4 regions of the Mesorhizobium sp. WSM4814 genome follow, and region 1 is predicted to be linked to each of the others. Evidence: predicted binding sites of a transcription regulator. Region 1 holds the regulator's gene; each other region holds the start of a gene.
What was found. The regulator PhoB, encoded in region 1, activates phosphate uptake and scavenging genes when phosphate is short. The targets are predictions, from matches to a motif close to TGTCATNNANCTGTCAT.

Region 1 (3,088 bases):
TCGAGGAACTGATCGACGAACTGCGCCAGAACTATACGATCGTCATCGTCACCCATTCGATGCAGCAGGCGGCGCGCGTGTCGCAACGCACGGCGATGTTCCATCTCGGCTATCTGGTCGAGGAGGGCGCGACCGACAAGATGTTCACCAACCCCGACGACAAGCGCACCCAGGACTACATCACCGGCCGGTTCGGCTGAGCGGTCCGGCGAATTTCGAACACGAGGACAGCACCATGGGTGAACACACCGTCGCATCTTTCGACGAGGAACTGGAGCACATCGACCGGCTGATCCGCGACATGGACGAGCTCGCCGCCGCAATGGTAGCGGCCTCGATCCGCGCGCTGCTTGCGTCGGACAATGCGATGGCGCAGCGCGTCGTCTCGGACGACGCCATCATGGATGCGCGGCAGCGCGAACTCGATGACAGCGCCATCACGCTGATCGCCAAGCGGCAGCCGATGGCGCAGGATCTGCGCGCCGTGGTTGGCGCAATCCGCATGGCTGGCGATCTCGAGCGCATCGGCGATCTGGCCAAGAACATAGCCAAACGGGTCAGCGCAGTCGGGCAGAGCGCGACGCCGCGTAATCTGTCGCACGGTATTGACGCGATGGCGGATCTCGTTCTTGTGCAGCTGCGCGGGGTGGTCGAGCACTATGTGTCGCGCGATGCCGGCGCGTTGAAGGAACTGCGCGCCGACGACCAGAAGATCGACGTGAAATACACGGCGGTTTTTCGCGAGCTCCTGACCTACATGATGGAGGATCCGCGCAACATCACCGCCTGCACGCACCTTCTGTTCTGCGCCAAGAATCTCGAGCGTATCGGCGATCACGTCACCAACATCGCCGAAAACGCCTACTTTGTCGTGACCGGGCAGCAATTGCCGGCGGACCGCCCGAAGCTCGACGAAACGACGATGTCGGCGCCGGCGACATGACAGGAGTGACCGGCCGATGATCGCGCCGCGCATCATGGTGGTGGAGGATGAAGAGCCGTTGGGCGTCCTCCTCCGTTACAATCTTGAATCCGAAGGCTATCAGGTCGAGGTGGTGACGCGCGGCGACGAGGCCGAAATCCGGCTGCAGGAAAACGTGCCCGATCTTTTGGTGCTCGACTGGATGGTGCCGGCGGTTTCCGGCATCGAGCTTTGCCGGCGGCTTCGGGTGCGCCCCGAAACCGAGCGGCTGCCGATCATCATGCTGACCGCGCGCGGCGAGGAGAGCGACCGGGTGCGCGGCCTTTCGACCGGAGCCGACGACTATCTGGTCAAGCCGTTCTCGACACCGGAATTCATGGCCAGGGTCAAGGCGCTGCTGCGCCGCGCCAAGCCGGAAGTGCTGTCCAGCGTGCTCAAGGTCGGCGACATCATGCTCGATCGTGAATCGCACCGGGTCTATCGCAAGAAGAGCGAGATCCGGCTCGGGCCGACCGAATTCCGGCTGCTCGAATTCATGATGCGGCACCCGGGCCGGGTCTTCTCGCGCAGCCAGTTGCTCGACAATGTCTGGGGCGAGACGATCTACATCGACGAGCGCACGGTGGACGTCCATGTCGGCCGGTTGCGCAAGGCGGTCAACAATGGTCGCATGCCCGATGTCATCCGCACCATCCGTGGCGCCGGCTATGCGATCAGGGAAGACTAGCTGATACCTGCGCTTCCGGCGTACCCCAAAGTACGCTCCGCTCCGGATCTCGGAACCCACCATTCTCGACTCGGCCTGACCTGAATCTCAACACACCCCAAGTCGCGACCCGGGAATCCTTCAAGCCACGTTCTTTCCGACCGAGCCGGCTCGTGCCTGGATGCTCGGCGCGAAAATCTCCTGGTCGACGAAGCTTAGCGCCCGCATGGCGCAGCCTTCGCGGATCAGCGGCAACTCGTTCGGCTCGGTGTCGAAGGAAATCGAACCCGAATGCTGGCCGCCGGCGGTCTGGGCGATGGCCTCGCGCAGCGCCGGCTCGATCAGGTCGAAGGCGGCAGCGCTGGCGCCGACCATGGCCACGGGCGCCGGATCGATCAGCGCGAACAGGCTGCCGAGCCCGAAGCCGAGCGCCTCGCCGGCCTTGCGGTAGGCTTCGCGCTCCGGTCCGTCCGTCTCGCGCGCCCGGGCCGCCAGTGCCCGCATCTCGGCGTCGCTGACATCGGCGACCGGCTCGGCATTCTCGCTCAACAGCCTTGCGTTGCGCCAGATGGCGTAGTTGCCGGCATAAGCCTCGACGCAACCGCGCCGCCCGCAGCGGCAAAGCGCGCCACCCGGCCGATGGATCATGTGGCCGAATTCGCCGCCTGAGGAGTGGGTGCCGGTGAACAGCTCGCCCTTCAGCACCAGCCCCATGCCGATGCCGTGCGAGAGCAGGATGGCGATGAAGTCATCGCGGTAGCGATCCGGGTGGCGCCAGCGCAGCGCCACGGCCATCATGTTGCAGTCGTTCTCCATGATGGCCGGGATGCCGAACTCGCGTTCCAGAATGTCGGCGAAGGCGATGTTCGTCTGCGGCGTGATCGGCGACCACAACATGGCGCGCGCATGGGAATCGGTGATGCCCTGGATCGCCAGCGCGATGCGGGCGACGCTTTGGACATCGAGGTCGGGATCTTCGAGCCGGCGCCGGACGATGGCGACACATTCGCCGATCAGCGCGTCACGCGACATGGTCAGCGTGTCCAGCCGGCGCTGGTCCTCGGCGACCACTTGTCCGGCATAATCGATGACGGCGACCGACAGGAAATTCAGCGACAACACGACGGCCAACACCGCAGCGGCTTGCGGATTGAGGCTGAGGCCGACCTGCGGCCGGCCGCGTTTCAGCGAAACCGTCTCGCTCGCCTTGCTCTCGGCCAGGATGCCTTCCTGGATCAGGTCGGCAGAGATCGCCGATATGGTCGAATGGCTGAGGCCGGTGGTCGCGGCGATCTCGGTCCGCGACGGCTGGCCTGCCCGGCGCACGGCCGAAATCACCATCGCCCGGTTGCGCCGGCGCAGATCGTCATGACGGATTCCCACCGACATTTTTGTTTCCTCCTCATCGCCGCGGCCGCTCATGAATCGGAAGCCGTCGGTAATGTCCGACAAATACTGGC
Region 2 (3,088 bases), on a different contig from region 1:
ACCCGAGGCTGGAGGAGATCGAGAGGCCGGACGCCCAAAGCGCCTTGAAACCTGACCGCTGCGCGATCGCCGCGGAGAGCGCGTCATGAGCTTCCATAAGGAATGACGGTCTGTCACGGATGCAAATGAGGTCACGAAGCGGAGTTATGCGTTCGCTTGCATTGCGACCCGGATTCCGCACGTGACGCCCATTTTCGGACGGTATACGCACTCGCCGCAGATCTGCCATGCTGCTTTCCTCCCTTCGTCCTCTCGATCGCGACATTAACCACGAACATGAAATCGGTCCGCAGTTCCTGCCGCCTTTCTAGAAGGAAGCTTCACACCTCGTGCCAACTGCGCAGGAAAAGTCTCAGAAAAAGTGTTCTCGATATTATTCAATGACTTGAATGGTGGTGGGAGGAGGAGCCAAGCCGAACAACCCGTGTCGCTCATTCGACAAAGCCGGCAGTAGTGTCGCTCCAAGCCTTCGAAGAAGAACCCACACGGCGCGTCACGGCCTCTATAAGTGCTCGGCCTGCCGTGCCCAGTTCACGGTTCGCATGGGCACGATCTTTGAGGAAAGCCTTCTGCCCCTGCACAAGTGGTTGCAGGCCATCCACCTTATGTGCCCGTCAAAGAAGGGCATTTCCTCGCACCAGCTGCACCGCGTTCTGGAATGCACCTACAAGACGGCCTGGCTCCTGTCGCACCGCATTCGCGAGGCCATGCGTCGGATGACTTCACGCCTATGTTGCGGCATCGCCGCAGCGACATGCAGGAGAGGCCCATGTCGTTTCAATTTCGGCCGTTGTCAGTGGCACGACATTATAGCCTTGCCGGTCGAGCGTCTCGAGCGTGCGAGGTCGGCCTGGCCGGGAGCAGGCAGTTCAAGCAGGGTTTCGAACATCGCGCGCAGGACCGGGACGATCTCCAGGTCTGGTTCATCCGGCTGGGCGCAACAGGACGAAGCGGGTGTGCCCTTGCGTTCTTTCATTGAAGTTGACCATCGACTCACGCCCTTACGAATTCTGAGCCAAGGCGTTGAGCAACTGACTGGTGTTGTCGATCGAGAACTGGACACGCTCTCCTGCCCACACGGACTCCGAAAATGAAACTGGCGTGCCCTTCATATCCACGTCGACCTTTTTCTGAAGCAGGATCGGCTGCGTTTCGGCCTGCATCAACTGACGCGCTTCTTCTTTAGTCGGCAGGCGCACAATAAAGTCAGTACGCAGACGAATGTAGTCGGTAACGCCGTAATCGGCTAGAATGCTGCTGACAGTTTGTCCTTCGCGTCTCGCCTTATCGAAGCCCGGAAAGCGGCGAACTGGAAAAAATGCGTTCGAAAAATTGACCGGCTCCTCATCGGCGTATTCGAGGCGAACGATATGGTAGACCTGCTCGTCGAGCGGAAGCCTTAGCGCCTCGGCGACTCGCCGAGGAGCCTCGATCACACGCTCCTTGATCGCTTTGCCAAACGGCTCACGCCCCTGATCGAGGAGGTTTTGGGAAAAACGGGTTCGCTCGGAGAGCCGGTAGTTCAGGCGCCCGTCGCGAACAAACGTCCCTTTCCCATGCTCGACTTGGACAAGCCCGCGATTCTGAAGCTGAGCGATCGCACGTCGCACGCTATGTCGCCCGACGCCAAAGCGTCCCATCAGTTCCGCTTCCTTGGGAAGCGGCGCCCCTTTGGCGAACCGCCCTGCAGTGATGTCGGCGGCGAGTTCCTCTTCGACGTCTTGCCACTGGCCGTGCATCAGTTTCTTCGGCATTGTCGCTTCATTCCGTTGCTTGTCCCGTGCGGTCGACGATCGACCAAGATATTCGAATAAGTATAAGCAGCGACGTCTTCATTGGCAATGTCCGCTGCTGACGTAGCAACGTGCTATTTGATCCGCGAGCGCGCTGGTTTACAAAGCCAAACCTCGGGCGCGCGCTGAAACTGGTGCCCTGATCCTCCGCTGATATTCGAATTTATTATTGTCATCCGAATGTCGTGAAAGTGAGGCATGTTTCGCCTGCCTCACAGACAAGCGGCCCGCGGGAAGCGCGACCTCAAGCACCGTCGGCGCTGCACCGCCACAAGGATCCCGGAGAGCCGAATGAACCAGAGCAGATTGAAACCCAAAAGCTTGGTACTGATTGCGGTACTAAGCGCCGGCGTCGCCATCTTGTCCGGTAACGCGCCAGTCTATGCGCGTGACTTGACGATCGCCGTTCCGAAGAACCCGGACAATCTAGATCCGGCGACTGAAAACTCCAACCCCAATCTGCGGGTGGTGCTTTCGCTTTATGACACGCTTGTCAGATTCGACTACCGCAATGGCGGAAAGATGGTGCCGGGACTGGCGACCGAGTGGAAGGTCCTCGATCCCAAGACGCTCGAGTTTAAGCTGAGGCCGGGGGTCATCTTCCACAACGGCGACACCTTCGACGCCAACGATGTCATCGCGACGTTCGCGGATGTGCGATTGGGGCGCGACAAAAGCGTGCCGACCGAATCGGAGGAGTTTCTCGGCGGCATCGACAGGATCGAGGCGGTTGACGACATGACGGTCCGCGTCCACATGAAGGCCGTTGATCCAATCGCGCTCGATCGCTTCGCCACCTTCCCGGCCCAGATCATTTCCGAAACGGCTATGAAGCAGGCTCCGACCTATAATGATTTCACGAAGCTCGATGCGGGCTCGGGCCCCTACGCGCTCGTCAGCCACGAGGTCGGCGGCGCGACCGTTATAAAGAAGTTCGATGCCTATTGGGGTAACGCGAAGGCGGCTGCCGACAAGGTGACGTTCGTCACGGTTCCTGAACTTTCCACGCGGGTTGCGGGACTTCTCTCCGGCCAGTTCGACATGATCACGGATATCGGCACCGACGAATTTCCGCAGATCGAGGGCAACCCGAACGGTGCCGTCGCCGGCGGTCCGATCGAAACCATTCGTGGTGTGATCTTTGACAGCATCGACAGTCCGATCTCCGATCCGCGCATCAGGCACGCAATGAACCTTGCCGTCGATCGCCGAGCGCTGGTGAAAGGTCTTTACGATGGCCGCACGGACGTGCCGCATGGCTGGCAGGTGAAAACGTTCGGCGACATGTATCTGCA
Region 3 (3,088 bases), on a different contig from region 1:
AGGATGGCGGAGACGCGCGGCATGGCTTCCGCGTCGCTGGCGCGCTGCAGCGGCTCGGCGACATCGCCGCCGGCGGCAAGCTCGGGATCGAGCAGCCTATGCGTGTAGTCGAAGGTCGGGCCGAGCAACTGGCCGCCGGGCAGATCCTTGTAGGTCGCCGACACGCGCCGCTCGACCAACATCGCCCCGGTGTCGATGGCCCTGGTGTAGCCGAAGCGCGGCAGCGTGGTGCGATAGGCGCGAACCAGGAAGATCGCCTCGATCATGTCGCCGCGCGCCTGAACGATGGCCAGCGCCGCCAATTCACGGTCGTAGAGCGAACCTTCGCTCATCACCCGGTCGACGCCGAGCGCCAGCTGCTCGACGATCTGGTCGAGGCGCAGCGCCGGCACGGAACGGTCGCCGCGGCGGCGGTCGGCGAGCAGGGCGTGGGCGTTGGCAATGGCCGCTTCACCGCCTTTTACCGCGACATACATATCACGCCTCCATCGTCTTGATGCGCGTCGTGCGCGGCAGGCAGGCAACGCCTTCCGGGGTGGCGAGGATAATGTCGACACCACGGGGGAAACGCTGATTGTTCTGCTTCCATTGTTCGACGAAGTGGCGCGGCATCTGCGCCGGCGCGATTGTCGCGGTTGTTTCGATGCCGGGACCTTCGAGCAGCAGCGGGGCGCCTGAGACAAGATCGCTGACCTGCAGGATCAGCGTCGTCGAGCGGTCGGGATAGTCCTGGGTGCCTTGTGAAAAGCCGTCGAGCGCCATCATCTCGGCCGGCGTGGCGATCAGCGCGAAATGCGCATCGGCTGGCGTGTGGGCTAGTGGCGCGCCGGTGTGGAAGCCGAGCCAGGATTTCACCGCTGCCGGGGCCTGCAAGACGAGGTCGAGCCAGAGCGGCGTGTCGTTGTCGCACAGCGCCAGCGCGATGGCGCCTGCGGTGGCCGACAGCGGCGCCGGCGGGCGGGCAAAGACCGGCAGAGGCTGCAGGGTGCCCGGCCGCGCCATTGCGTCCATCACGGCGCGGAACACCGTCTGGGCGTCGAACACCGGATCGGCAAAGCCGCCCTCGATCGCCTGGGTTGCGATATCCATCAGTCTTCTCCGCGTACCATCGTGAAGAAATCGACCTTCGTTGCCGCCGTCTCGGCGCGCCGCCGCTCACGTCGGCTGGCCAGTGCGGCCTGCAGCGGCGCAATGAGTTTGGTTTCGACCTCGTTGCGGCGGGTGGGATCCTGCCAGAGCGCGTCGGCGATCGCCGCCAGTTTTGCTTTCTGCTTGTCACGGCCCAGCGCGTAGCAGTGGCCGACTTCTCCCGAGGCAAGCCGCACCGTCGCGCGGGTGACTGTCGCCTCGCCGACGTTGAACGGCGCGCCGCCGCCGCCGATGCGGCCACGCACGGTGACCAGGCCGGTTTCGGGGCCGCGCAGGAGCTCTGCTTCCGAAGGCAGGCCGGCTTCGTTCCAGAGGCGGACGATATCGTCGCCGGTCGATTGCGCCAACGTCGCCATGACGGCCTTGCGCTCAAGCTGCTGATCGCGCGCTTCCTGTCCTCGCATGGTTAACATTCCCTTGCATCGAAAATTCGTCTATTGATATAGACAATTATACAAATTATAACTATTTTCTAAAGCGTGTCCATGACGGATGGATGACAGCGCGAAAAAGATCGGGGCAAAGAGATGATCGGTCAGCAGATGGCCAGCAGCTTGGAGCGGCGCAGCGGCGTCGCGCTGTGGCGGCAGATCGCCGACCAGATCCTGCAGTCGATCGCCGTCGGCGACTTTGCCGAGAATGCTGCGTTGCCACCGGAAGTTGCACTGGCCGAGCGCTATGGCGTCAACCGCCATACGGTGCGCAGCGCCATCGCCGCACTGGTGCAGGATGGCGTGCTCAGGGCCGAACAGGGGCGCGGCACTTTTGTGCTGTCGCGCAAGCGCCTGTCCTATCCGATCGGAGCGCGCACCCGTTTTTCGGAGGGCTTGCAAGGGCAGGCGTCGGAGCGCCGCAGCGTGCTGCTCGAATCGGCGGTCGAGCCGGCGAGCCGGCGCGTCGCCGAAGGGCTGGGGCTTGCCCGGGGTTCTGATGTAATTCGCCTCGAGACACGCGGCGAAGCCGATGGACAACCGGTCTCGCGTGCCACCGGCTGGTTCGATGCGGCTCGCTTCGCCGGCATCGATGCCGCCATGGCTGAAACCGGATCGGTGACCGCCTCATTCCAGCGTTTCGGCATCGGTGACTATCTCAGGCAATCGACGGTGCTGTCGGCCCGCCACGCGGACGCCGCCGACCTTGCCGATCTCGATCTGCAGCCCGGCGCCATCGTGCTGGTAACGGTCGCCGTCAACGTCACGCCGGACGGCCAGCCGATCCAGTTCGCCGAAACGCGGTTTCCGGCCGAGCGCGTCGAGCTCAAGATATCGGCGCTTTAGGTCCGGTCTTATCCGACCTGGATGACAGCCTTGATCAGGCCCGATTTCTCGTGCGCCCAGCGGGCGAGGTCGCGCGGCGTGTCGCCAAGCGTCGTGCGATGGGTGACGAGCTTTGCCAGCGGCACAGCACCGTCGCGGATCGAGGCGGCGACATGGTCGAAGTCGGCGCGCAGCGCGTTGCGGCTGCCGATCAGCGTCATCTCACGCTTGTGGAATTCGGGATCGGAAAAGACGATGTCATCCTTGACGACGCTGACCAGGACCAGCGTCCCGCCATGCGCGACATGGGCGAAGGCTGACTGCACGGACTGGGTGTTGCCGGTGGCATCGAAAATCACGTCAAAACCTTCGCCGTTGGTCGCCTCGCGCACCAGATCGGTCGCAGACTGCCGCGAACCGTCGAGGGTGGCGAAGCCGAGTTCGCTTGCAGCAAAACCCAGCCTCTCCGCACTCATGTCGAGCAACGTTACGTCGAGGCCGGCGATGCGGGCAAACAGCGCTGTGCCGAGGCCGATCGGCCCGGCGCCGATGACCAGCGCGCGCGCGCCGGGATCAGCCAGCGAGCGCCGCACGGCATGCGCCCCGATCGCCAGGAATTCGACGGCGGCGGCATCGGCCAGCGACAGGCCGTTGGCCGGATAAAGATTTTGCGCCGGCACCAG
Region 4 (3,088 bases), on a different contig from region 1:
CGGTCGCAGTCGCATAGCCTGACCCGGCGGCCTTCTTCATGGCGGCGGCATTCACCGTCATGTCGCGCACCATGCCGGTCATTGCCGCCAGCATCAGGTCGAGTGTCTCGGCGGCGTCGAACACGGATTCCTTGTCTTCCTGCATGTCCTTGCCGTAGGTCAGCGGCATGCCCTTCATCACAGTCAGCAGGCCGACCAGATGGCCGGTGACGCGGCCGGTCTTGCCGCGCACCAGTTCGGCGGCGTCGGGGTTCTTCTTCTGCGGCATGATCGAGGAGCCGGTGGAGAATGAGTCCGACAGCCTGACGAAGCCGAATTGCGGCGTCGACCAGATGATGATTTCTTCGGCCAGCCGCGACAGATGCGTCGCGCAGATCGCCGCCAGCCCCAAAAACTCGAGCGCGAAATCGCGGTCCGAAACGCTGTCGAGGGAATTGCGCATCGGCTCACGGAAGCCGAGCGCCCTGGCCGTCTGGTGCCGGTCGATCGGAAAGCTGGTGCCGGCAAGCGCGGCCGCACCGAGCGGGCTTTCGTCCATCCGTTCGATCCCGTCGCGAACACGCGACAGGTCGCGCGAAAACATCTCGACATAGGCCATGCAGTGATGGCCGAAGGTCACCGGCTGCGCCGCCTGCATGTGGGTGAAGCCCGGCATTACCGTTGCCGCATGCTCCTCGGCCCGCTCCAGGAACGCCGTAATCAGGCCCTTCAGCGCCTCGGCGACGCGAAAGCACTCGTCCTTGACCCATAGCCTGAGATCGACCGCCACCTGGTCGTTGCGCGAACGGGCGGTATGCAGGCGGCCGGCTGCCGGGCCGATCAGCTCGGCAAGGCGGGCCTCGACATTCATGTGGATGTCTTCCAGCCTGGTCGAGAACTCGAACGTGCCGGCTTCGATCTCTGCCAGGATCGTGTTCAGCCCGTGAGCGATTTCTTCTTGATCGGCCGCCGAAATAATGCCGGTTTGCGCCAGCATCTCGCTGTGGGCGATCGAGCCTCGGATATCCTGCGCGTAGAGTTTGCGGTCGAACGAGATCGACGCGTTGATCGCTTCCATGATCGCGGCCGGACCCGAGGCAAAACGTCCGCCCCACATCTGGTTGCTGGCCTTCTTGTCGCTCATCGCTATAACCCGTGCTTCCGGAGCAGTTTTAAAAATGGCAGACGGCAATCGATTTTTCCCGGCCCCGCGCCTCATCCTCGCCGCTTTGGTGGCAGGCGTGCTTGCCGGCGCGGTCGCGGTATATGTCAGCGAAAGCGGTTCTGGCAACAACGCCCCCGCTCAAGTCGCCGTTGGCGACAGCAAGGACGATGTTGCCTGCGCCGCCAAGGCCGAGCGCGCCAAGACAGTCGCGGCGGCCGCCACCGGCCAGGTTGCAGCACTTTTGCCGGCCGATCCGCCGCAATCGCTGAAGGGCCTTGCCTTCAACAGCCCCGACGGCAAGCCGATGACGCTCGCCGACCATGCCGGCAAGACGGTGCTGCTCAATCTGTGGGCGACATGGTGCGCGCCCTGCCGCGCCGAAATGCCGGCGCTCGACGCGCTGCAGAACGAAATGGGCAGCGATGCTTTCGAGGTCGTCGCGGTCAATGTCGATGCCGGCGACGACAGCAAGCCGAAGAAGTTCCTCGAGGAGACCGGCGTCAAGGCGCTCGACTACTACCGCGATTCGACGATGGCGCTGTTCAACGATCTCAAGACACGCGGTCTGGCGCTCGGCCTGCCGGTCACCATGCTGATCGACGGTGAAGGCTGCCTGATTGCCCACATGAACGGCCCGGCAGAATGGTCGAGCCCGGACGCCAAGCGGCTGGTCGAGACGGCGCTCGGCAAGTCGGACTAATGCATGTCGCGCAAAGTGCGACGCGCTTTTAGGCGCCGGCGATTATTGCCGTTTTGTTCGTAAGCCGGCTTGGCAATTCCTTTCCACCGGCTCCTGTTCGGAAGCGTGCGCTACTTTAAGTGGAAATCAAGTTCATCGGTCCGCAACAAAACCGTTGTCCAATTGTCACGGGCGGCACATATTGGCTTTGCGAGAGTGCCCCTTTCGCCAATGACAAACGGGAGATGAAACATGAAGTTCTTCGGCTTCGCGGCCGGTGTCGCCGCCACCTTGACCCTGCTTTCCACCACCTCCGCCTTCGCCGTCACGCAGATCAGCTGGTGGCACGCCATGACCGGCGCCAACGCCGAGGTCGTCGGCAAGATCTCCAAGGATTTCAACGCCAGCCAGAGCGACTATGAACTGGTTCCGGTGTTCAAGGGCACCTATCCGGAGACGCTGAACGCCGGCATCGCCGCTTTCCGCGCCGGACAGGCGCCCGACATCCTCCAGGTGTTCGACGTCGGCACCGGCGTGATGATGGCGGCCGAGGGTGCGATCAAGCCGGTTGCCGAGGTGATGACCGGTGCCGGTATGACCTTCGACAAGAGCCAGTATCTGCCCGGTATCGTCGGCTATTATTCGAAGCCGGACGGCACCATGCTGTCCTTCCCCTACAACTCCTCCTCGCCGATCCTCTATTACAACAAGGATATCTTCCAGAAGGCCGGCCTCGACGTGAACAACCCGCCGAAGACCTGGAACGAGGTGTGGGAAGCCGCCAAGAAGATCAAGACGAGCGGCGCCGCCCCTTGTGGCTATACCTCGACCTGGCTGACCTGGATCCATCTGGAGAATTTTGCGGCGTGGAATGATGTGTCGTGGGCGACCCAGCAGAACGGTCTGGCCGGCGGTGATGTCGAACTCAAGATCAACGCGCCGATTTTCGTCAACCACTTCCAGGCGCTCGCAGACCTCGCCAAGGACGGCACCTTCAAATATGGCGGGCGTACCTCCGAAGCCAAGCAGATCTTCCTCGCCGGCGAATGCGGCATCTTCACCGAATCGTCGGGCGGCCTCGGCGACATCGTCAAGTCCGGCATGAACTATGGCATCGGCCAGCTTCCCTACGACAGCGACGCCAAGGGCGCACCGCAGAACACCACGCCGGGCGGCGCCAGCCTGTGGGTGTTCGGCGCCAAGTCGGACGAGCAATACAAGGGCGTTGCGGCATTCTTCGCCTACCTGTCCAAGACCGATGTGCA

Region 2: phnF (phosphonate metabolism transcriptional regulator PhnF) is a predicted target of PhoB. The motif match lies at 1,964-1,980, and genes of this name have one in related genera.
Region 3: phnF (phosphonate metabolism transcriptional regulator PhnF) is a predicted target of PhoB. The motif match lies at 1,635-1,651, and genes of this name have one in related genera.
Region 4: ugpB (sn-glycerol-3-phosphate ABC transporter substrate-binding protein UgpB) is a predicted target of PhoB. The motif match lies at 1,997-2,013, and genes of this name have one in related genera.

What each region holds. Positions count from the first base shown of each region.
Region 1 covers NZ_JBVVQT010000016.1:6,656-9,743, reverse strand. Annotated here, with positions in the region: gene pstB (phosphate ABC transporter ATP-binding protein PstB) at 1-200, shown strand, start outside; gene phoU (phosphate signaling complex protein PhoU) at 236-943, shown strand; gene phoB (phosphate regulon transcriptional regulator PhoB) at 960-1,649, shown strand; gene AC0L2V_RS21865 (ROK family protein) at 1,770-3,017, opposite strand.
Region 2 covers NZ_JBVVQT010000006.1:12,231-15,318, forward strand. Annotated here, with positions in the region: gene aepX (phosphoenolpyruvate mutase) at 1-229, opposite strand, end outside; partial or broken gene AC0L2V_RS12045 (IS1595 family transposase) at 492-713, shown strand; gene AC0L2V_RS12050 (hypothetical protein) at 794-976, opposite strand; gene phnF (phosphonate metabolism transcriptional regulator PhnF) at 1,002-1,754, opposite strand; gene AC0L2V_RS12060 (ABC transporter substrate-binding protein) at 2,085-3,088, shown strand, end outside.
Region 3 covers NZ_JBVVQT010000027.1:49,235-52,322, forward strand. Annotated here, with positions in the region: gene AC0L2V_RS28210 (carbon-phosphorus lyase complex subunit) at 1-476, opposite strand, end outside; gene phnH (phosphonate C-P lyase system protein PhnH) at 478-1,089, opposite strand; gene phnG (phosphonate C-P lyase system protein PhnG) at 1,089-1,553, opposite strand; gene phnF (phosphonate metabolism transcriptional regulator PhnF) at 1,677-2,426, shown strand; gene AC0L2V_RS28230 (zinc-binding alcohol dehydrogenase family protein) at 2,435-3,088, opposite strand, start outside.
Region 4 covers NZ_JBVVQT010000014.1:37,488-40,575, reverse strand. Annotated here, with positions in the region: gene argH (argininosuccinate lyase) at 1-1,123, opposite strand, end outside; gene tlpA (thiol:disulfide interchange protein TlpA) at 1,158-1,844, shown strand; gene ugpB (sn-glycerol-3-phosphate ABC transporter substrate-binding protein UgpB) at 2,076-3,088, shown strand, end outside.